4 regions of the Scandinavium sp. M-37 genome follow, and region 1 is predicted to be linked to each of the others. Evidence: predicted binding sites of a transcription regulator. Region 1 holds the regulator's gene; each other region holds the start of a gene.
The links. The regulator CRP, encoded in region 1, controls carbon source genes, mostly activating them, when cyclic AMP is high. The targets are predictions, from matches to a motif close to ATGTGANNNNNNTCACAT.
Positions count from the first base shown of each region.

Region 2: a site for CRP is predicted at 3,032-3,049, ahead of yrbN (protein YrbN). Genes of this name have one in related genera too.
Region 3: a site for CRP is predicted at 3,905-3,922, ahead of bhsA (multiple stress resistance protein BhsA). Genes of this name have one in related genera too.
Region 4: a site for CRP is predicted at 3,260-3,277, ahead of ACG0Z5_RS03005 (glycoside-pentoside-hexuronide (GPH):cation symporter). Genes of this name have one in related genera too.

Region 1 covers NZ_JBIGIN010000016.1:54,795-60,719, reverse strand. Annotated here, with positions in the region: gene ACG0Z5_RS13230 (hydrolase) at 1-550, shown strand, start outside; gene ACG0Z5_RS13225 (YheU family protein) at 547-765, shown strand; gene ACG0Z5_RS13220 (phosphoribulokinase) at 802-1,671, shown strand; gene ACG0Z5_RS13215 (OsmC family protein) at 1,725-2,129, opposite strand; gene crp (cAMP-activated global transcriptional regulator CRP) at 2,436-3,068, shown strand; gene ACG0Z5_RS13205 (YccS/YhfK family putative transporter) at 3,124-5,196, shown strand; gene ACG0Z5_RS13200 (aspartate aminotransferase family protein) at 5,193-5,925, opposite strand, start outside.
Region 2 covers NZ_JBIGIN010000024.1:49,837-55,761, forward strand. Annotated here, with positions in the region: gene pnp (polyribonucleotide nucleotidyltransferase) at 1-1,957, shown strand, start outside; gene nlpI (lipoprotein NlpI) at 2,065-2,949, shown strand; gene yrbN (protein YrbN) at 3,056-3,133, shown strand; gene ACG0Z5_RS16855 (DEAD/DEAH family ATP-dependent RNA helicase) at 3,126-5,081, shown strand; gene mtr (tryptophan permease) at 5,236-5,925, shown strand, end outside.
Region 3 covers NZ_JBIGIN010000008.1:78,475-84,399, forward strand. Annotated here, with positions in the region: gene mfd (transcription-repair coupling factor) at 1-2,370, shown strand, start outside; gene ACG0Z5_RS08435 (L,D-transpeptidase family protein) at 2,517-3,491, shown strand; gene bhsA (multiple stress resistance protein BhsA) at 3,576-3,833, opposite strand; gene ACG0Z5_RS08445 (TetR/AcrR family transcriptional regulator) at 4,079-4,714, shown strand; gene ACG0Z5_RS08450 (glycine zipper 2TM domain-containing protein) at 4,795-5,334, opposite strand; gene ACG0Z5_RS08455 (NAD(P)/FAD-dependent oxidoreductase) at 5,498-5,925, opposite strand, start outside.
Region 4 covers NZ_JBIGIN010000002.1:227,472-233,396, reverse strand. Annotated here, with positions in the region: gene aroP (aromatic amino acid transporter AroP) at 1-635, shown strand, start outside; gene ACG0Z5_RS03015 (glycoside-pentoside-hexuronide (GPH):cation symporter) at 825-2,228, shown strand; gene ACG0Z5_RS03010 (family 43 glycosylhydrolase) at 2,225-3,175, shown strand; gene ACG0Z5_RS03005 (glycoside-pentoside-hexuronide (GPH):cation symporter) at 3,375-4,832, shown strand; gene ACG0Z5_RS03000 (glycoside hydrolase 43 family protein) at 4,825-5,925, shown strand, end outside.

The DNA of each region.
Region 1 (5,925 bases):
TATGCTCGGCTGCCTGCTAGCCAAAGAGGGCGACAGCACCCCGCTCGACGCGGCGGTTATCGTCTCTGCACCGTTCATGCTCGAAGCCTGCAGCTACCATATGGATAAAGGCTTCTCGCGCGTTTATCAGCGCTATCTCCTGAACCTGCTGAAAGCCAACGCCTCGCGCAAGCTGAAAGCCTATCCGGGGACCTTACCCGTTGATTTGAAGCGCCTGAAAAGCGTGCGCCGCATTCGTGAGTTCGACGATTTGATCACCTCGAAAATCCACGGATTTGCCGATGCGATAGATTACTACCGCCAGTGTAGCGCGATGTCGGTGCTGAGTCAGATAACCAAACCGACGCTGATCATTCATGCTAAAGATGACCCCTTTATGGATCATCACTCGATTCCCGCTCAGGAAGAGCTTCCGGCAAACATTCAGTATCAGCTGACCGAGCATGGCGGCCACGTCGGTTTTGTCGGCGGTACGCTGCGCCATCCGGAAATGTGGCTCGAAAAACGCATCCCGGCCTGGCTGACACAATGGTTAGGAGCAATACAATGATTATTCCCTGGGAAAACCTGGCTCCCGAAACGCTCGAAAATCTGATTGAAAGCTTTGTGTTGCGCGAAGGTACCGATTATGGTGAACATGAACGTTCGCTAGAAGACAAGGTCGCCGACGTAAAACAACAATTGAAAAGCGGGGACGTCGTCCTGGTGTGGTCCGAACTGCACGAGACGGTGAACCTAATGCCCCGTACCCAATTCCACGGCTGACTATACTCAAAAATATTACTGCTTCAGGGAGTAGTTATGTCTGCCAAACATCCGGTGATCGCCGTGACCGGCTCCAGCGGCGCGGGAACCACCACCACCAGCCTCGCCTTCCGTAAAATCTTTGCCCAACTCAATCTGACCGCTGCGGAAGTGGAAGGCGACAGTTTCCACCGTTACACCCGCCCAGAAATGGACATGGCCATCCGCAAAGCGCGCGATATGGGTCGACACATCAGTTATTTTGGCCCGGACGCCAACGATTTCGGCCTACTCGAACAGACGTTTTTGACCTATGGCCTGGACGGCAGCGGGCAGTCGCGTAAATACCTGCATACCTACGACGAGGCGGTGCCGTGGAATCAGGTGCCTGGGACGTTTACGCCGTGGCAACCGCTGCCTGAACCCTCCGATGTGCTGTTTTATGAAGGCCTGCACGGCGGGGTTGTAACCCCGCAGCACGACGTGGCAAAACACGTCGATTTGCTGGTCGGCGTGGTGCCGATTGTGAACCTCGAATGGATCCAAAAGCTGACGCGTGACACCAGCGAACGCGGACATTCCCGGGAAGCAGTCATGGATTCAGTGGTGCGTTCGATGGAAGACTATATCAACTTCATCACCCCGCAGTTCTCACGTACCCACATTAACTTCCAGCGCGTACCCACCGTGGACACCTCCAACCCGTTCGCGGCGAAAGGGATCCCCTCGCTCGATGAAAGCTTTGTGGTCATCCATTTCCAGAATCTGGGCGATATTGATTTCCCCTGGCTGCTGGCGATGCTACAGGGTTCATTCATTTCTCACATGAATACATTAGTGGTGCCGGGCGGGAAGATGGGGCTGGCTATGGAGCTGATTATGTCGCCGCTGGTCGAGCGGTTGATGGAAGGCAAAAAGATAGGTTGATGTCATCCGAAAAACAGTAGGCCCGGTCAGCGCAGCGCCACCGGGCAGGCGGCTTACCCTTCGACCACTTCAAACGAATGGGTAATTTTCGCCGCTTTCTCCAGCATCAGCGCCACCGAGCAGTATTTCTCAGCGGACAAATCCACCGCACGCGACACCGCGGCTTCTTTCAGCTCTTTCCCGGTCACGATGAAGTGCAAATTAATGTGGGTAAACAAACGCGGAGCTTCTTCACGACGCTCAGAGGTCAACTTCACCTCGCAATCGGTCACGTCATGACGCCCCTTTTGCAGAATCGATACCACGTCAATCGCGCTGCATCCTCCCGCGGCCATCAGCACCATTTCCATCGGGCTTGGCGCTTTGTCACCAGAGTTACCGTCCATCAGGATTTGGTGGCCAGAAGCAGACTCGCCCAGGAAGGTTAAACCCTCAACCCATTTCACACGCGCTTGCATAATTGTTAACTCCAGAGTTGCAATTTTCCTGACAGATTACGCGCACATAACAATTCTCGCAACGGAAGGCGACGTGCGTCATGCTGAAGCGAGACACCAGGAGACACGCGGCAAAAGCTATGCTAAAACAGTCGGGATGCTACAGTAATACATTGAAGTACTGCATGTATGCAGAGGACATCACACTACAGGCTGCAGTAAAATCCGACAGCCGACTTCCCAGGCACAGGGAAGGATACGATTGCAAAGCCAGCGGCAGTGTCTTATCTGCCACTGGAGACAGCTTATAACAGAGGATAACCGCGCATGGTGCTTGGCAAACCGCAAACAGACCCTACCCTTGAATGGTTCTTGTCTCATTGCCACATTCATAAGTACCCATCGAAGAGCACGCTGATTCACCAGGGTGAAAAAGCAGAAACGCTGTACTACATCGTGAAAGGCTCCGTTGCAGTACTCATCAAGGATGAAGAAGGTAAAGAGATGATCCTCTCTTACCTTAACCAGGGCGACTTTATCGGTGAGCTTGGCCTGTTCGAAGAAGGTCAGGAGCGTAGTGCCTGGGTTCGGGCGAAAACCGCTTGTGAAGTGGCCGAAATCTCCTACAAAAAATTCCGTCAGCTTATCCAGGTGAACCCGGATATTCTGATGCGCCTCTCCTCCCAGATGGCGCGTCGCCTGCAGGTCACCTCTGAAAAAGTGGGCAACCTGGCGTTCCTCGACGTAACCGGTCGTATCGCGCAGACGCTGCTGAACCTGGCAAAACAGCCTGATGCTATGACCCACCCGGACGGTATGCAAATTAAAATCACCCGTCAGGAAATCGGTCAGATCGTTGGCTGCTCACGTGAAACCGTGGGCCGTATTCTGAAAATGCTGGAAGATCAGAATCTGATCTCCGCCCACGGTAAAACTATCGTGGTTTACGGTACCCGCTAAGCCAGATTAACGGCGTATTGCCCTGGGGCAGTACGCCGTTTTTGTCTCTCCCCTCATGTGGCGCAGGCTGATTTATCACCCGGAAATTAACTACGCACTGCGACAAACGCTGGTGCTCTGTTTACCCGTGGCTATCGGTCTGGCTCTGGGTTATCTCAAGTACGGTCTGCTGTTTTCATTGGTTCCCGCCTGCTGCAACATTGCCGGGCTGGACACGCCCCACAAACGTTTCTTCAAGCGCCTGATTATTGGCGGCTCGCTGTTTGCGGGCTGTAGCCTCGCGGTACAGCTGCTGCTGGCGCGTGACGTGCCGCTGCCCATTATTCTGAGCGGGCTGGCGATGCTACTCGGCGTTACCGCCGAAATCAGTTCTCTGCACGCGCGCCTGCTGCCCGCCTCGCTGATTGCCTCGATCTTCACCCTCAGCCTCGCAGGCAATATGCCGGTGTGGCAGCCGCTGCTGATTTACGCTCTCGGCACTCTGTGGTACGGCCTGTTTAACTGGTTCTGGTTCTGGATGTGGCGCGAACAGCCGCTGCGCGAATCCCTGAGCCTGCTCTATCGCCAGCTAGCGGATTATTGTGAAGCCAAATACAGCCTCCTGACTCAGCACACCGATCCTGAAAAAGCGCTGCCACCGCTACTCAACCGTCAGCAGAAGGCAGTCGACCTGATTACCCAGTGTTACCAGCAAATGCATATGCTCGCAGCCAACCAGAATCACGAATACAAGCGCCTGCTGCGCGCCTTCCAGATGGGCCTCGACCTGCAAGAACATATTTCAGTCAGCCTGCATCAGCCAGCGGAAGTGCAAAAACTGGTGGAACGCAGCCACGCTGAAGCGGTGATCCGCTGGAATGCACAAACCATCGCCGCCCGGCTGCGGGTGATGGCCGATGACATTCTTTATCACCGTTTTCCGCAGCGCTTTAACATGGATAAACAGATTGGCGCTCTGGAAAAAATCGCCCATCAGCACCCGGATAATCCCGTCGGCCAGTTCTGCGCCTGGCATTTCAGCCGTATCGCCCGCGTCTTGCGGATGCAGCGCCCGCTGTACCCGCGCAATCTGATGGCCGATAACGAACGCCGTCTGCCGGTTTTCGCCGCGCTGAAAAGCTACCTGTCGTTTAAATCTCCGGCGCTGCGAAACGCGGCGCGAATCAGCGTGATGCTGAGCATCGCCAGCCTGATGGGGGCGGCGCTGAATCTGCCGAAGCCGTACTGGATCCTGATGACCGTCCTGCTGGTGACGCAAAACGGCTACGGCGCAACGCGCGTGCGAATTTTCCACCGGGCCGCGGGCACGCTGGCCGGGCTGGTGATTGCCGCAGGCACCCTGCACTTCCACGTACCGGAAGGCTACACCCTGGCGTCGATGTTATTGATTACCCTGGCGAGCTATCTGATCATTCGCAAGAGCTACGGCTGGGCCACCGTGGGCTTTACGGTCACCGCGGTATACACCATTCAGCTGCTGACGCTCAACGGCGAACATTTCATTCTGGCTCGTTTTGTCGACACGGTGATTGGCTGTCTGATAGCCTTCGGCGGAATGGTCTGGCTGTGGCCGCAGTGGCAAAGCGGGCTACTGCGTAAAAATGCCCAGCAGGCGCTGGAGGCCGACCAGGATGCCCTGCGGCTGATCCTCAGTAACGACCCGCAGGCACCCACCCTGGCATATCAGCGGATGCGCGTGAATCAGGCGCACAACGCGCTGTTCAACTCGCTGAATCAGGCGATGCAGGAACCGGGCTTTAACTCGCATTATCTGGCGGATATGAAGCTGTGGGTAACGCACAGCCAGTTTATCGTCGAGCATATCAATGCCATGACCACGCTGGCGCGCGAGCACAACATGCTGACCGAAGATTTGGCCCAGCGTTATTTGCAGTCCTGCGAAATTGCCTTGCAGCGCTGCCAGCAGCGGCTAGAGTATGACGAGGCGGGAGGCAGCGGGGATGCGAATATCATGGAGTCGGCGGAGACGCTGGCGCATGGGCCGCTCAGCACTATGGAACAGCATCTACAGCGTATTCTGGGGCATCTGAACACCATGCACACCATCTCTTCAGTGGCATGGCGTCAGCGCCCGCATCATGGGATTTGGTTGAAGAAGCGCGCTTAGCTTTTCACTACCTTCTTCACCGCAGCGGCAAAACGCGCCATCCCTTCGTCAATGTCCGTCTCTTCCACCACCAGCGACGGCGCAAAGCGCATCACGTCCGGCCCGGCGTTAAGCACCATCACACCTTCATGCGCGGCAGCGTGCAGGAAATCGCGTGCGCGACCTTTGTACTGCGGCTTCAGCTCAGCGCCAATCAGCAAGCCCATGCCGCGTACATCGCTGAAAACATCCAGCTCGGCGTCGATCTGTTGCAGATGCTTCACAAAACACTCGCGCTTTGCATTTACGCCGTCCAGCACTTCTGGCGTGTTAATAATGTCAAACGCCGCCCCAGCCACCGCGCAGGCCAGCGGATTACCGCCATAGGTCGACCCGTGCGAACCGACGTGAAACGCGCTGGCAATCTCTTCGGTGGTCAGCACGGCGCTCACCGGGAAACCGCCGCCTAACGCTTTGGCACTGGTGAGAATATCCGGCGTCACGCCGTAATGCTGATACGCAAACAGCGACCCGGTACGCCCCATGCCGCTCTGCACCTCATCAAATACTAACAACGCCTGATGCTGGTCGCACAACTCGCGCAGCCCTTTGAGGAATTCAGGCGTGGCCGCCATCACTCCGCCCTCACCCTGAATCGGCTCAACCACCACTGCGCAGGTGTGATCGTCCATCACCGCTTGCACCGCATGCAGGTCGTTAAAGGGAACGTGGATGATATCGGCCGGTTTC
Region 2 (5,925 bases), on a different contig from region 1:
CGTTAACTACCAGGAGCGTACTTACGCTGCCGGTAAAATCCCTGGTGGTTTCTTCCGTCGTGAAGGCCGTCCAAGCGAAGGCGAAACCCTGATCGCGCGTCTGATTGACCGCCCGGTTCGTCCGCTGTTCCCGGAAGGCTTCGTCAACGAAGTCCAGGTTATCGCGACCGTTGTGTCCGTAAACCCACAGGTTAACCCAGATATCGTGGCGATGATCGGTGCATCCGCAGCGCTGTCCCTGTCTGGTATTCCATTCAATGGCCCAATCGGTTCTGCTCGCGTCGGTTACATCAATGACCAGTACGTACTGAACCCAACCCAGGAAGAGCTGAAAACCAGCAAACTGGACCTGGTTGTTGCCGGTACCGAAGCTGCGGTCCTGATGGTTGAATCCGAAGCAGAACTGCTGAGTGAAGATCAGATGCTGGGCGCGGTGGTATTTGGCCACGAGCAGCAGCAGGTCGTCATCCAGAACATCAACGACCTGGTGAAAGAAGCGGGTAAACCACGTTGGGATTGGCAGCCAGAAGCCGTCAACGAAGCGCTGCACGCGCGCGTTGCTGAGCTGGCACAGTCTCGTCTGAGCGATGCTTACCGCATTACCGACAAGCAGGAACGTTACGCGCAGATTGATGCTATCAAATCTGACGTTATCGCGACCCTGATTGCCGAAGACGACACCCTGGACGCTAACGACTTGGGCGACATCCTGCACGGTATCGAGAAAACCGCTGTACGTAGCCGCGTACTGGCAGGCGAACCGCGTATCGATGGTCGTGAGAAAGACATGATCCGTGGTCTGGACGTGCGCACTGGCGTACTGCCACGTACTCACGGTTCCGCACTGTTCACCCGTGGTGAAACTCAGGCGCTGGTAACAGCGACTCTGGGTACCGCACGTGACGCACAGAACATTGACGAGCTGATGGGCGATCGCACCGACAGCTTCCTGTTCCACTACAACTTCCCTCCGTACTCTGTGGGCGAAACCGGTATGGTTGGCTCACCGAAGCGTCGTGAAATTGGTCACGGCCGTCTGGCGAAGCGTGGCGTGTTGGCAGTGATGCCTACCACCGACGAATTCCCATACACCGTACGCGTTGTGTCTGAAATCACCGAATCTAACGGTTCTTCTTCCATGGCTTCCGTATGTGGTGCTTCTCTGGCACTGATGGATGCAGGCGTACCGATTAAATCTGCAGTAGCAGGTATCGCGATGGGTCTGGTGAAAGAAGGCGAGAACTTCGTAGTTCTGTCCGACATCCTCGGCGACGAAGATCACCTGGGCGATATGGACTTCAAAGTAGCGGGTTCCCGCGAAGGTATCTCTGCACTGCAGATGGATATCAAAATTGAAGGTATCACCAAAGAGATCATGCAGGTTGCTCTGAACCAGGCCAAAGGTGCGCGTCTGCACATTCTGGGCGTAATGGAACAGGCTATCAACGCACCGCGTGGTGACATCTCTGAATTCGCACCGCGTATTCACACCATCAAGATCAGTCCAGACAAGATCAAAGACGTTATCGGTAAAGGTGGCTCTGTTATCCGTGCGCTGACCGAAGAAACCGGCACCACCATCGAAATCGAAGATGACGGTACCGTGAAAATCGCAGCGACCGACGGTGACAAAGCGCAGTACGCTATTCGCCGTATCGAAGAGATCACCGCTGAAATCGAAGTGGGCCGCATCTACAACGGTAAAGTTACTCGTATCGTAGACTTCGGTGCATTCGTTGCTATCGGTGGCGGTAAAGAAGGTCTGGTCCACATTTCTCAGATTGCCGACAAGCGTGTTGAGAAAGTGACTGACTATCTGCAGATGGGTCAGGAAGTACCGGTTAAAGTTCTGGAAGTTGATCGCCAGGGCCGCGTACGTCTGAGCATTAAAGAAGCGACTGAGCAGACTCAGCCAGCCGCCGCGCCAGAAGCGCCGGCAGCGGAACAGGGCGAGTAAGGTTGCCATTAGCCCTCCGCTTTTGCGGAGGGCGCATTCCGGGCAGGACGCTTGTTAGCAGCCGGGGAACAGGACGTTCATCCAATTGTTGTCTTCGGGAGTGGGAAATGAAGCCTTTTTTGCGCTGGTGTTTCGTTGCGACAGCACTCACGCTGGCAGGATGCAGTAATTCTGCCTGGCGCAAGAGTGAAGTCCTGGCGGTGCCATTGCAACCGACTTTACAGCAAGAAGTGATTCTGGCACGTATGGAACAAATTCTTGCCAGTCGGGCTTTAACCGATGATGAACGCGCACAGCTTTTATATGAGCGCGGAGTGTTGTATGATAGTCTCGGTTTGAGAGCATTAGCGCGGAACGATTTCTCGCAAGCGTTGGCAATCAGACCCGATATGCCTGAAGTATTCAATTACTTAGGCATTTATTTAACGCAGGCAGGCAATTTTGATGCTGCCTATGAAGCGTTTGATTCTGTACTTGAGCTTGATCCAACTTACAATTACGCATATCTGAACCGCGGCATCGCGCTTTATTACGGTGGTCGCGCAAAGTTAGCGCAAGATGATCTGCTGGCGTTTTATCAAGACGATCCCAATGATCCTTTCCGTAGTCTGTGGCTTTATATCGTTGAGCGGAAGCTCGATGAGAAGCAGGCTGTCGTAGCACTCAAGCAGCGCTATGAAAAATCGGACAAAGAGCAATGGGGATGGAACATTGTCGAGTTCTACCTCGGTAACATTAGCGAAGCAACGCTGATGGAAAGACTGAAGGCAGACGCAACGGATAACACCTCGCTCGCTGAGCATCTCAGTGAAACAAACTTCTATTTAGGTAAGTACTACCTAAGTCTGGGGGACAAGGACAGCGCTACGGCACTGTTCAAACTGGCGGTTGCTAACAACGTTCATAACTTTGTTGAGCACCGATACGCATTGTTGGAATTAGCGCTCTTGGGCCAGGAGCAAGACGACCTGGCAGAATCGGACCAGCAATAGCTGACGAACAACTCAGCCCATAATCTTTTTTGATTGCCATCATCTTTACGGGTGAGGGCTTTATTGTTCGTTAATTCACCAAATTTGAGCCGGTTCACACTTTTCAATGAAAATTGCAGGTCAATTTCACGATGAGTTATGTAGACTGGCCGCCATCTACGAGGCACGTGTACTACATGACTGATATCATCGAGACTACTACTATCGAAACTACTTTTTCCGATCTGGGGCTGAACGCCTCCATCCTCAAAGCCCTGAACGATCTGGGTTACGAAAAACCATCTCCAATCCAGGCAGAGTGTATCCCACATCTGCTCGGTGGCCGTGACGTACTGGGTATGGCCCAGACCGGTAGCGGCAAAACTGCAGCGTTCTCTTTACCGCTGCTGCACAACCTTGATCCAGAGCTGAAAGCACCACAGATTCTGGTGCTGGCGCCGACCCGCGAACTGGCGGTTCAGGTTGCTGAAGCCATGACGGATTTCTCTAAACATATGCACGGCGTAAACGTGGTAGCCCTTTACGGTGGCCAGCGTTATGACGTACAGCTGCGCGCCCTGCGTCAGGGTCCACAAATTGTCGTGGGTACCCCGGGCCGTCTGCTCGATCACTTAAAACGTGGCACGCTGAACCTGTCCAGCCTGAAAGGTCTGGTACTGGACGAAGCCGATGAAATGCTGCGTATGGGCTTCATCGAAGACGTTGAAACCATTATGGCGCAGATCCCAGAAGGTCATCAGACCGCGCTGTTCTCTGCGACCATGCCAGAAGCGATTCGTCGTATTACCCGTCGCTTCATGAAAGAACCACAGGAAGTCCGCATTCAGTCAAGCGTGACGACCCGTCCTGACATCAGCCAGAGCTACTGGACGGTGTGGGGCATGCGTAAAAACGAAGCACTGGTTCGTTTCCTGGAAGCGGAAGATTTTGATGCGGCGATTATCTTCGTGCGTACCAAAAACGCGACTCTGGAAGTGGCTGAAGCGCTGGAACAAAGCGGCTATAACAGCGCAGCGCTGAACGGCGACATGAACCAGTCCCTGCGTGAGCAGACTCTGGATCGTCTGAAAGATGGTCGTCTGGACATCCTGATTGCTACCGACGTTGCGGCCCGTGGCCTGGACGTTGAGCGTATCAGCCTGGTTGTTAACTACGACATTCCAATGGACTCAGAATCCTACGTTCACCGTATCGGCCGTACCGGTCGTGCGGGTCGTGCGGGTCGTGCGCTGCTGTTCGTTGAGAACCGCGAGCGTCGCCTGCTGCGCAACATCGAACGCACCATGAAGCTGACCATTCCAGAAGTTGAACTGCCGACCCGTGAACTGCTGAGCGAACGTCGTCTGGCTAAGTTCTCCGCTAAAATCCAGCAGCAGCTGGAAAGCAGCGACCTGGATATCTACCGCGGTCTGCTGGCAAAAATTCAGCCTTCTGCTGAAGAAGAGCTGGATATGGAAACCCTGGCTGCAGCACTGTTGAAAATGGCTCAGGGCGAACGTCCACTGATCCTGCCACCAGATGCGCCGATGCGTCCTAAGCGTGAGTTCCGCGATCGTGACGATCGTTTCGATCGCAATGACCGTGCTCCGCGCGGTGACCGTAACGACCGTGGCCCACGTGGCGATCGTCCAGAGCGCAGCGGTGAAGACCGTCCGCGTCGCGAACGTCGTGACGTTGGTGACATGCAGCTGTACCGCATTGAAGTGGGCCGTGATGACGGGGTTGAAGTTCGTCACATCGTTGGCGCCATCGCTAACGAAGGCGATATCAGCAGCCGTTACATCGGTAACATCAAGCTGTTCGGTACCCACTCGACTATCGAGCTGCCAAAAGGTATGCCGGGCGAAGTGCTTCAGCACTTTACTCGTACCCGCATCCTGAACAAGCCGATGAACATGCAACTGGTCGGTGATGCCGTGCCGCACACCGGTGGTGGCGAGCGTCGTGGCGGCCCTGCTGGCGGTCGTGGTGGTTTCGGCGAGCGTCGTGAAGGCGGTCGTAGCGAAGGTCGTCGTTTCAGCGGCGAACGTCGTGAAGGTGGTGCAGGCCGTTTCAGCGGTGAGCGTCGCGAAGGTGGCCGTGCGCCGCGTCGTGATGATGCACCAGTACGTCGTCGTCCTACCGAAGCGTAATAGCCGAGTTTAAAACTACGGTTACGTACGTAAAGTAAACGATACAGCCCCGGTATTGATTATCGGGGCTTTTTTTATTCCAATTGTACTCGTGTACTGGTACAGTGCTGCGCATTAACACGGATATGAATTCTTTTTCTGGAGAGCAGGCGCTATGGCGACATTGACCACCACAGCAACCCGGCCGTCATTGATTGGCGGGGTGGTGATTATCGGCGGAACGATTATCGGGGCGGGAATGTTCTCGCTGCCGGTGGTGATGTCCGGGGCGTGGTTCTTCTGGTCGCTCGCGGCGCTGGTGTTTACCTGGTTCTGTATGCTGCATTCCGGGCTGATGATCCTTGAGGCGAACCTCAATTACCGGATCGGTTCCAGCTTTGACACCATCACCAAAGATTTACTGGGCAAGCGCTGGAATATCATCAACGGACTGTCGATTGCCTTCGTGCTCTATATTCTGACCTATGCCTATATCTCGGCGAGCGGTTCTATTCTGCATCACACCTTCAGCGAAATGTCCCTGAACGTGCCACCGCGCCTGGCGGGGCTGGGCTTCGCGTTGCTGGTAGCGTTTGTGGTATGGCTCAGTACCAAAGCGGTCAGCCGCATGACGGCTATCGTGCTGGGGGCGAAGGTCATCACCTTCTTCCTGACGTTTGGCAGCCTGCTCGGGCATGTGGAATCCCCGACGTTGTTTAACGTGGCTGAACAGCATGCGACGTACCTGCCGTATTTGCTGATGACGCTGCCATTCTGTCTGGCGTCGTTTGGCTATCACGGCAACGTGCCGAGCCTGATGAAATACTACGGTAAAGATCCGCGTACCATTGTGAAATGCCTGGTC
Region 3 (5,925 bases), on a different contig from region 1:
GACGTCGCCGTCCAGGCCCAGCAGAAAGCCCCGCTGGATAACCTGCGCCGCTTCCTGGAGGCCTTCGACGGCCCGGTGATTTTCTCGGTGGAAAGTGAAGGCCGTCGCGAGGCGCTGGGCGAGTTGCTGTCGCGTATCAAGCTATCGCCGAAGCGCATCCAGCGTCTGGATGAGTGTGAAGGCAACGGTCGCTATCTGATGATTGGCTCCGCCGAGCACGGCTATATCGACACCCTGCGCAGCCGGGCGCTGATTTGCGAAAGCGATTTGCTGGGCGAGCGCGTGGCGCGTCGTCGTCAGGATTCGCGGCGTACCATCAACCCGGATACGCTGATCCGTAACCTCGCGGAACTGCATCCCGGTCAGCCAGTTGTTCATCTCGAGCATGGGGTGGGCCGTTATGCGGGGATGACCACACTCGAGGCTGGCGGCATCACCGGTGAGTATCTGATGCTCACCTACGCCAACGATGCCAAACTGTACGTGCCGGTTTCCTCTTTGCATCTGATCAGCCGCTACGCGGGTGGCGCAGAAGATAACGCCCCACTGCATAAACTCGGCGGCGACGTCTGGGCGCGGGCGCGGCAAAAAGCAGCGGAAAAAGTGCGTGACGTGGCCGCCGAACTGCTGGATATCTACGCCCAGCGTGCGGCCAAATCCGGCTATGCGTTTAAACACGACAGGGAACAGTATCAGATGTTCTGCGATACCTTCCCATTTGAAACCACGCCGGATCAGGCTCAGGCCATCAACGCCGTATTAAGCGATATGTGTCAGCCGCTGGCGATGGATCGTCTGGTCTGTGGCGACGTGGGCTTTGGTAAAACCGAAGTGGCGATGCGCGCCGCCTTCCTGGCGGTGGAAAACAACAAGCAGGTGGCGGTCCTGGTGCCGACCACCCTGCTCGCCCAGCAGCATTTCGACAACTTCCGCGACCGCTTTGCCAACTGGCCGGTGCGAATCGAAATGCTCTCACGTTTTCGCAGCGGCAAAGAGCAGACGCAAATTCTGGAACAGGCCGCTGAAGGTAAAATCGACATTCTGATAGGCACCCATAAACTGCTGCAAAGCGATGTGAAATGGAAAGATTTGGGCCTGCTGATCGTCGATGAAGAACACCGCTTCGGCGTGCGGCACAAAGAGCGAATCAAAGCGATGCGCGCCGATGTTGATATTCTGACCCTGACCGCCACGCCAATCCCACGTACGCTGAACATGGCGATGAGCGGGATGCGCGACCTGTCGATTATCGCCACCCCGCCTGCCCGCCGTCTGGCGGTGAAAACCTTCGTTCGTCAGTATGATGAACTGGTGGTGCGGGAGGCTATTCTGCGTGAAGTGTTGCGCGGTGGGCAGGTTTACTACCTGTACAACGATGTCGAAAACATTCAGAAAGCGGCCGACAGGCTGGCGGCGCTGGTGCCGGAAGCGCGGGTCGCCATCGGTCACGGTCAGATGCGCGAGCGGGAGCTGGAACGGGTAATGAACGATTTCCACCACCAGCGCTTCAATGTGCTGGTGTGTACCACCATTATCGAAACCGGGATCGACATTCCGACCGCCAACACCATTATCATCGAACGGGCCGATCACTTTGGCCTCGCTCAGCTGCACCAGCTGCGCGGTCGCGTGGGGCGTTCGCATCATCAGGCCTACGCCTGGCTGCTGACGCCGCATCCGAAAGCGATGACCACCGACGCACAAAAACGTCTGGAGGCGATAGCATCGCTGGAAGATTTAGGGGCCGGTTTTGCGTTGGCCACCCACGATCTCGAGATCCGTGGGGCGGGTGAACTGCTCGGCGAAGATCAGAGTGGCTCGATGGAAACCATCGGGTTCTCGCTGTATATGGAACTGCTTGAAAACGCCGTCGATGCGTTGAAAGCCGGGCGTGAGCCGTCGCTGGAAGATTTAACCAGCCAGCAAACCGAAGTCGAACTGCGAATGCCCTCCCTACTGCCGGACGATTTCATTCCGGATGTGAACACCCGCCTGTCGTTCTATAAACGCATCGCCAGCGCCAAAGGTGAACAGGCGTTGGACGAGCTGAAAGTCGAACTGATCGACCGTTTCGGTCTGCTACCGGATGCCGCGCGTAACCTGCTGGATATTGCGCGTTTACGTCAGCAGGCGCAGAAGCTGGGCATTCGTAAGCTGGAAGGTAACGACAAAGGCGGCGTGATTGAGTTCAATGAGAAAAACCACGTTAATCCGGCGTGGCTGATTGGGTTGCTGCAAAAACAGCCGCAGCACTATCGTCTTGATGGGCCGACGCGGCTGAAATTTTTCCAGGACCTAACCGAGCGTAAAGAACGTATGGAATGGGTGCGCAACTTTATGCAGCAGTTGGAAGAGAACGCTGTCGCCTGATCCCCCTGTCCCGGCGGCGATCGTCGCCGGGCATCTTCTCCCTGCAATAATTTACACACTCTTTGCAAACCATTGAAACATCCAGACACGACCTGACGCCATAATGAGGGTTTTCCCTGCTCAATCACCGTTATGGATGTGCTGTGATGATGATTCAATCGCGTTTTATGCGTCTGCTCGGCCTGCTGGCCGTCGTCGCGACCGTCACAATGGCGCTTCCCGTTCGCGCTAATACCTGGCCCCTTCCGCCCACAGGCAGTCGTCTGGTGGGTGAAAACCGCTTTCACGTCGTGGAAAACAACGGCGGATCGCTGGAGGCTATCGCTAAAAAATATAACGTGGGATTCCTGGCGTTACTGCAGGCCAATCCCGGCGTGGACCCGTACGTGCCTCGCGCGGGCAGCGTGCTGACCATTCCGCTGCAAACCCTGCTCCCGGATGCCCCGCGTGAAGGCATGGTGATTAACCTGGCGGAACTGCGTCTCTACTACTATCCGCCGGGTAAAAACAGCGTGACCATTTACCCGATAGGTATCGGTCAACTTGGCGGCACCACCCTCACCCCAACGATGGTGACCACCGTATCCGACAAACGTGCGAACCCAACCTGGACGCCAACCGCCAATATTCGTGCGCGTTATAAAGCCATGGGAGTGGATTTGCCAGCGGTAGTTCCAGCCGGGCCGGATAACCCGATGGGTCATCATGCGATTCGTCTTTCGGCCTACGGCGGCGTGTACTTGCTGCACGGCACCAACGCCGATTTTGGCATCGGGATGCGCGTCAGCTCGGGCTGTATTCGCCTGCGCGATGGCGATATCGAAACCTTGTTCAAACAGGTCACCCCGGGCACCAAAGTGAATATTATCAATACGCCGATTAAAGCGTCAGTCGAGCCAGGCGGCGTGCATCTGGTGGAAGTTCACCAGCCGCTGTCGAAGCATATTGATGATGACCCAAAAGTGCTGCCGATTGCCCTGAATGCCAGCATGGAAGCCTTCAAAAAGTCGCCACAGACGGATGCACAAGTCATGGAGCATGTGATGGAGGTGCGCTCCGGTATGCCGGTAGATGTCACCCATCACGACGCGCCGCAGACGCTGAATCAACAATCGTTCTAATCTCATAACGAAAAAAAACACCGCGACAAATGTCGCGGTGTTTTTTTTGGCAGTGGCATTGCCGAGGATTAAATAAGGCGGGCCTTATTTATAGATTACTGCGGTCCCGTGGAGGGTGTTAGGACCCGTAACAGAGGTAATGCGGAATGATTTTGCGCCCATGGCGTCGGCCTGCTGTGCCAGCTGATCTTCAAGAGAACCCAGGTTAGTCCCGGCGCTGGCGGAAATCACACCCACTTTCTGCTGATCGACTGGGGTGGACTGGACTTCAACCGCAGCAAAGCTTGCGAATGACAGAGAACTCAGAACGGCGGCAACGACCAGGGTTTTGATGCTTTTCATGATTATTATACCTATGCAGATGAATTTGTTAGGTCGTTATGATTAACTTAACGATCGATAGGTAAAGAATAATGTGATCCAGGTCACACGTCAAATTCTTTTTATAACGATTATTATTTAATTTATTTATCCCTTATTTTTCATAACTATAGGATTATTTTATTTTACGAGATTCGGCACTGGTTATGCCGGGCGTTTGTTTTTATAATGAAGGCTTAACACAACCACAGAGGTACTACGGCGCCATGACAACTGAAGTCGTAAGTTGCGCAAAAAAAAGCCGTGGCCGACCCAAAGTGTTCGACAGGGACGTGGCGCTTGATAAGGCCATGACACTCTTCTGGCAGCACGGCTATGAAGCGACATCGCTCGCGGATTTAGTCGAAGCAACCGGTGCGAAAGCCCCGACGCTGTACGCAGAATTTGTGAATAAAGAGGGGCTGTTCCGGGCCGTTCTTGACCGTTACATTTCACGTTTTGCCGATAAGCACGAAGCCCAGCTTTTTTGCGAAGAGAAATCGGTAGAAGACGCACTGCGCGACTATTTCCGCGCGGTCGCAACCTGCTTCACCAGTAAAGAGACCCCGGCGGGCTGCTTTATGATTAATACGTCCGCGACACTTGCAGCATCGTCGAAAGAGATTGCGCGCACAATCAAGTCGCGCCATGCGATGCAGGAAAAAACGCTGTGTGAGTTTCTGACCCAGCGTCAGGTGCGGGGTGAAATACCGGCGGACAAATGCATTGGTGAGCTGGCACAATTCCTGAGCTGTATTCTGCAAGGGATGTCGATCAGCGCTCGCGAAGGGGCCAGCCTCGAGACGCTACTGCAAATTACCGACACCACCCTACGGCTGTGGCCACAGATGCTGAAAATCTGAGAGCCTTTATCGTAATCATAAAAAAAGCCCCTCAGCCTGAGCGTTTGAGGGGCCAATTCTAGCGTAGAGTACTGCTTTTTTTAGGCTTTGTTATTCAGAACCAGCTGACCGTTGTTGTCCAGTGGGATCTGAGAGCCAGGATCTTTATCCATACGGATTTTCCCCTGCTGATCGCCAATTTTGTAGGTCACGTCGTAGCCCAACATTTTGTCAGACTTATCATATACCGTTTTGCAGCGCTGCTGCGTCGTGGTGTAGGTATCGTTATTTTGCATTGAACCCTGGATCTGGTTCCCGGCGTAACCGCCACCCAGCGCGCCTGCGACTGTGGCAACATCTTTTCCACGTCCCCCACCAAACTGGTGACCAATAACCCCACCCGCTACGGCACCCAGTACCGAACCGGCAATGCGGTTTTCGTCCTGAACCGGACGACGATGGGTCACGGCAACGTTACGGCATTCCTGACGCGGCGTTTTCACACTTTCTTTAATCGGGGTGGCTGAAATGACCTGCGCGTATTGCGGGCCACGGTCAAACACATTCAGACTGGCAACCGCCGCCACGCCCAGCGCAGCAGCTACGCCAATCCCTATACCCGCCAACATAGATTTATTCACGGGAGTTCCTCCTTTGTTGCTGTTGGTAACAATTTTGCTACCTAAGAGGAAACGTGGATATAGGAATTAGGATCAAAAAAAGGGGTTATGAAGGGGAAAAACGCGGGTTTCGGAGAAGTCTGAACAAGCCCGGCAAGCGCAGCGCCGCCGGGCGTTTTAGAACTTAGTGCAGTTTAAGACGCGGGCGAATCACCCGGTTGATACTGCCCACCAGCATCATCAGGCCGGTTTTGAAGTAGCCGTGCAGTGCAATCTGGTGCATACGGTACAGCGAGATGTAGACAAAGCGTGCGATGCGCCCTTCAACCATCATTGAGCCGCGCATCAGGTTACCCATCAGGCTGCCGACCGTCGAATAGTTCGACAGTGATACCAGCGAACCGTGATCTTTATAGGTATACGCTTTCAGCGGTTTGCCTTTGATCTGCGCCAGAATATTGCTCAACGCCAGGCTTGCCATCTGGTGCGCAGCCTGCGCACGCGGTGGCACGAAACCACCTTCCGGACGCGCGCACGAAGCACAGTCGCCGATGGCGTAGATATCCGCATCGCGGGTAGTTTGCAGCGTCGGCTCAACCACCAGTTGGTTGA
Region 4 (5,925 bases), on a different contig from region 1:
TGATTTTCTATGTAGGCTCGCTGGCCGTTCTGCTGTCACTGCTGCCGTGGACCCGCGTCACCTCTGACACCAGCCCGTTCGTGCTGATTTTCCACGAGCTGGGGGACACCTTCGTGGCGAACGCCCTGAACGTGGTGGTACTGACTGCCGCGCTGTCGGTCTACAACAGCTGCGTCTATTGCAACAGCCGGATGCTGTTCGGCCTGGCCCAGCAGGGCAATGCCCCGAAAGCGCTGACCAAAGTCGACAAGCGTGGTGTACCGGTAAACACGATTCTGGTGTCTGCGGTGTTCACCGCACTGTGCGTGCTGATCAACTACCTGGCACCGGAATCGGCCTTCGGTCTGCTGATGGCGCTGGTGGTTTCTGCGCTGGTCATCAACTGGGCGATGATTAGCCTGGCGCACATGAAGTTCCGTCGGGCGAAGCAGCAGCAGGGCCTGAGCACTCGCTTCCCTGCCCTGTTCTATCCGCTGGGAAACTGGATTTGCCTGTTTACCGTTGCCGCAGTGCTGGTCATCATGCTGATGACGCCGGGCATGGCCATATCCGTATATCTGATCCCAGTGTGGATTGTGATTCTGGGCATTGGCTATCTGGTTAAACAGAGAGGGGCGAAAGCCGTTCGCGCGTAATCCCATCCTCTCTTACTACGCTGATTATCCACATGGTGTAGCGGCTGAAAACCGCTACACCAGCATGTTACGCGCTTCACACTTTCCTCCCCACAGCTGATTTATCCATATCATCACCGCATTCCTGCTACGCATTTTTTTGAAAGCCTGCGAATAATCATCTGCATATCTCATTGCGGAGAAGTGTCGATGGACAACAACAAATTATCGGTAAAAGAAAAGATCGGCTACGGAATGGGCGACGCGGGATGCAACATCATCTTCGGCGCCATTATGTTGTTTGTTAACTATTTTTATACGGATATTTTCGGTTTAGCCCCGGCGCTGGTCGGGGTGTTACTGCTCTCAATTCGCGTCATCGACGCGGTGACGGACCCGATTATGGGGGCAATGGCGGACCGCACCCGCAGTAAATATGGTCGTTTTCGGCCGTGGCTACTGTGGATTGCCTTCCCCTACGCGCTGTTCAGCGTGCTGATGTTCACCACCCCGGAATGGAGTTACAGCAGCAAGGTTATCTATGCCTTCGTGACCTACTTCCTGCTGTCGATAACCTATACGGCGATCAACATTCCTTATTGTTCGCTCGGGAGCGTTATCACCAACGATCCGAAAGAGCGCGTGGCGTGTCAGTCCTATCGCTTCGTGATGGTCGGCATTGCCACCCTGTTGCTGTCGCTGACCTTACTGCCAATGGTCGACTGGTTTGGCGGCGATAACAAAGCCAAAGGCTATCAAATGGCGATGACCGTGCTGGCGTTTATCGGCATGTGTATGTTCCTGTTCTGCTTTGCCACCGTGCGTGAACGCGTGCGTCCGGCGGTGCAAACCAACGATGAACTCAAGCGTGATCTTAAAGACGTGTGGAAAAACGATCAGTGGGTGCGCATCCTGCTGCTGACCCTGTGCAATGTCTGCCCGGGCTTTATCCGCATGGCGGCGACCATGTACTACGTTACCTGGGTAATGCAACAGAGCACCCATTTCGCCACGCTGTTTATCAGCCTCGGCGTGGTCGGGATGATGATCGGCAGTATGTTAGCGAAGGTATTGACCGACCGCTGGTGCAAACTGCAGGTGTTCTTCTGGACCAACATTGCGCTAGCGATTTTCTCCTGCGCCTTCTACTTCTTCGATCCGCACGCCACGATGATGATCATGGTGCTCTATTTCCTGCTCAACATCCTGCATCAGATCCCTTCCCCGCTGCACTGGTCGCTGATGGCCGATGTGGACGACTATGGCGAATGGAAAACAGGTAAACGCATCACCGGCATCAGCTTCTCCGGCAACCTGTTCTTCCTGAAAGTCGGGCTGGCGGTCGCCGGGGCGATGGTCGGGTTCCTGCTCTCCTGGTATGGTTATGATGCGGGCGCGAAAGCACAAGGCCCGGATGCGCTCAACGGGATCGTGCTGCTGTTCAGCGTCATCCCTGGCGTCGGTTATCTGATTACCGCCGGGGTCGTTCGCCTGCTGAAAGTGGATCGGGAATTAATGAAACAGATCCAGGCCGATCTGGAAAAACGTCGTCAGAACTATCGCGAACTGAGTGAATATCAACAACAGGCAGAGCTGGTGAGGAAACCACAATGAACAATTGGCCTAACCCGTTTATCGAGCAGCGTGCGGACCCATTTATTCTGCATCACGAGGGGGCGTATTACTTCATCGCCTCAGTACCGGAATATGACCGGCTGGAAATCCGCCGCGCCGCTGACATCGCCGGTTTACGCACTGCTGAACCGGTAGTGGTCTGGCGTAAACCCGATAGCGGCCCGATGAGCCAGCTAATTTGGGCGCCGGAACTGCACTGCATTGACGGCACCTGGGTCATCTATTTTGCCGCCACGCACACCCATGACCTTGATGAATTGGGGATGTTCCAGCATCGGATGTTCGCGCTGACCTGTGACGATGCCGACCCGCTGACCGGTGCGTGGCAAGAAAGAGGCCAGGTGAAAACGCCGTTTGATACCTTCGCGCTCGACGCAACCACATTCATGCATCAGGGAAAGCAGTGGTATCTGTGGGCGCAAAAGGCGCCGGATATTGCCGGAAATTCCAATCTGTATCTGGCGGAGCTGGAAAATCCATGGACGCTGAAAGGCCAGCCGGTGATGCTCAGTAAACCCGAATTTGACTGGGAGTGTCGGGGCTTTCTGGTGAACGAAGGCCCGGCGGTGATTGTCCACGGCAACCGCCTGTTCGTCAGCTATTCTGCCAGCGCCACCGATGAGAACTACTGCATGGGCCTGTTATGGATTGATCTCGACGCCGACCCGATGCAGGCCAGCAACTGGCATAAATCACCGCAGCCGGTGTTCACCACCAGCTATGAAAATCGGCAATACGGCCCGGGCCATAACAGCTTTACCCAAACGCCAGACGGCCAGGATGTGCTGGTCTATCACGCCAGAAACTACACCGAAATCGAAGGCGACCCGCTGTATGACCCTAACCGCCATACCCGGTTGAAGCTCATCCACTGGCATGAAAACGGGATGCCTGACTTCGGCGTCCCGCATGCGGATTCGCTGTAAAACAGTGACCGACGCTCCTGACTCTTCAGGAGCGTTTTTTGGTGTAACAGCCCTCTTTTTTTGTCAGACCAATTATTTATTGTTATGTGACAACTTTCTCAATTGACAAAAAACATAACCATCAGAGCAAATATCTCAATAGTCAAATAAACCCCCAGTCCATAGAGTAAAAAATACACACTCATGCCTGGAGAGAAAAATGACAACACTCAGGAAATTATCCGTTGCCGAGAAAATTGGCTTCGGCATGGGCGATGCCGCATGTGGCATCGTTTATTCTTCGGTTACTATGTTCTTAACGTATTTTTATACCGATATTTATGGACTCTCGGCAGCAGCCGTCGGGGTAATGTTTCTGGTGACCCGTATTCTCGACGCCATTACCGATCCGTTAACGGGATTGGTCGCGGATCGGGTACGTACGCGCTGGGGCCATTTTCGGCCATGGTTGATTTGGTTCGCCATTCCTTACGCGGTATTGGCGGTATTAACCTTCACAACGCCAGACTTTGGCGCATCGGGTAAATTACTCTATGCCTATATCACCTATACGTTATTAATGCTGTGCTACACCTTTATCAATATTCCTTACTGTGCACTTGGCGGGGTGATTACAGCTGATGAAAAAGATCGTTTATCCGCGCAATCCTATCGCTTCACCATCTCTTCCCTTGCCGGTCTTGTGGTCTCGGTGGCGACTTTATTCTTAGTCGACTGGCTTGGAAAAGAGAATAAACAGTTTGGTTTCCAGGCCACAATGGCGATTATGGGGACCCTGGCCGTGATCATGTTATTTTTCTGCTTCTTCACAACGTCAGAACGTGTCCGTCCGACCAGTGAAAGCAACAACAGTATGATGGGCGATCTGCGTATTTTACTCGCCAACGATCAGTGGCGAATCGTGGCGATCATCACGTTCTTTTCCAGCATGGCGGGTGTGATGCGTAGCGCAGCGACGCTGTACTATGCCACCTATCTGATGTTGGGAGGCGTTGAAAGCGCAGCCGGAACGGCAATGAAATCAGCGTTTGTTTCCACCAGCGTCATCGGGACCATTATCGGCAGTATCGCCGCGGGTTATTTAGCACAGCGCTATCGGGCGGTGTCACTGTTCAAAAATATTAACTTACTCCTGGTCATCATCGGCGTCGTGATGTTCTTTGTCCCGCCCACCTGGCTGGCAGTTGTCTTCCCACTCTATTTCCTGGTCGGTTTTTTCCATCAAATGTATCAGCCTTTTAAATGGAATATGATGGCCAACGCCGCTGATTACGGCGAATGGAAATTTGGGCGCCGTATTACTGGCCTCTCTTTTTCCGGTAACTTATTTGCTTTAAAAATGGGGATGGCCGTAGCCGGTGCATTTGTCGGTTTTTCTCTCGGCTGGTTTGGTTATCAGGCGGGTGTACCAACCCAAACGACACTCGCCACCACTGGGATAATCAGCTTATTAACCATTGGACCGTCCATTTCCTATTTCATCCTGTACTGGTTAAGCCGTTTTTATACCCTTGACGATCAGATGATGAGCAAAATACAGCGTGAACTGGCGCTGCGTCAGCAGGCAAATGCTACCAGCCCGATTAGCGAATCCCCTGTAATGGTGAAAAATATCACCGAGCCAATGACCACCACCGGAGAGAATCATCATGCCTAATCACACTGCACGCCCCGGATACTATAAAAATCCGATTCTGCATGCCGATTATTCTGACCCTGACATTGTGCGTGCAGGTGATGATTTCTATATGGTGGCCTCCAGCTTTAATCATTTTCCCGCACTGCCTATTTTGCACTCACGGGATTTAGTCAACTGGACCATTATTAATCACGTCTTTTCCACCTTTAACGATGCGACCTACGACACCATGCAGCCTGGAAAAGGCGTTTGGGCGCCGTCGATTCGCCATCACGACGGTAAATTTTGGGTCTTTTTCAGTACGCCTGATGAAGGCATCTTTATGTCCTGCACGACCGACCCCCATGCAGAATGGAGTGCCCCCCACTGCGTCAAATTGGCGAAAGGCTGGATAGACCCTTGTCCGCTGTGGGACGACGATGGCCGCGCCTGGCTGGTTCATGCTTTCGCCCATAGCCGCACCGGCAGAAAACATCAGTTGCAGCTGATGGAAATGTCGCCTGATGGCCGCTCTCTGCTTGATGACGGGCAAATTATTTACGATGGTGCACTGGACAACCCCACCCTTGAAGGGCCGAAGTTCTACAAACGCAACGGTTGGTATTACATCTTTGCACCAGCAGGAGGGGTGGAAACCGGCTGGCAGTCGGTACTGCGGGCCAGAAGCGTGCAGGGGCCATGGGAGGCGCGCATCGTTTTGCAACAGGGCGAAACCCATGTTAACGGCCCTCATCAAGGCGGCTTTGTTGAACTGGAAAACGGCGAATGCTGGTTCATACATTTTCAGGATGCCGACCTCTACGGGCGCATTGTCCACCTACAACCGATGCACTGGCAGACGGACGACTGGCCGTTTATCGGCAAGCAGCAAGCAACAGATGCTCCCGGGCAACCAGTGATTGAATACCCGTTGCCCTCGGTGGCGCAACATCCTCAGGGCTATCTTAATCCACAAACCAGCGATGATTTCGCCCGTGGATATCCCGGACGACAATGGCAGTGGCAGGCCCAGCCACAGGCAGATTGGCTACAACCGACGCTCAACGCCCTGGCGCTGACCTGCCAGCCAATGCGCGAATATCAGGGCGAACTGGCGCTCTATAGCCAGCCA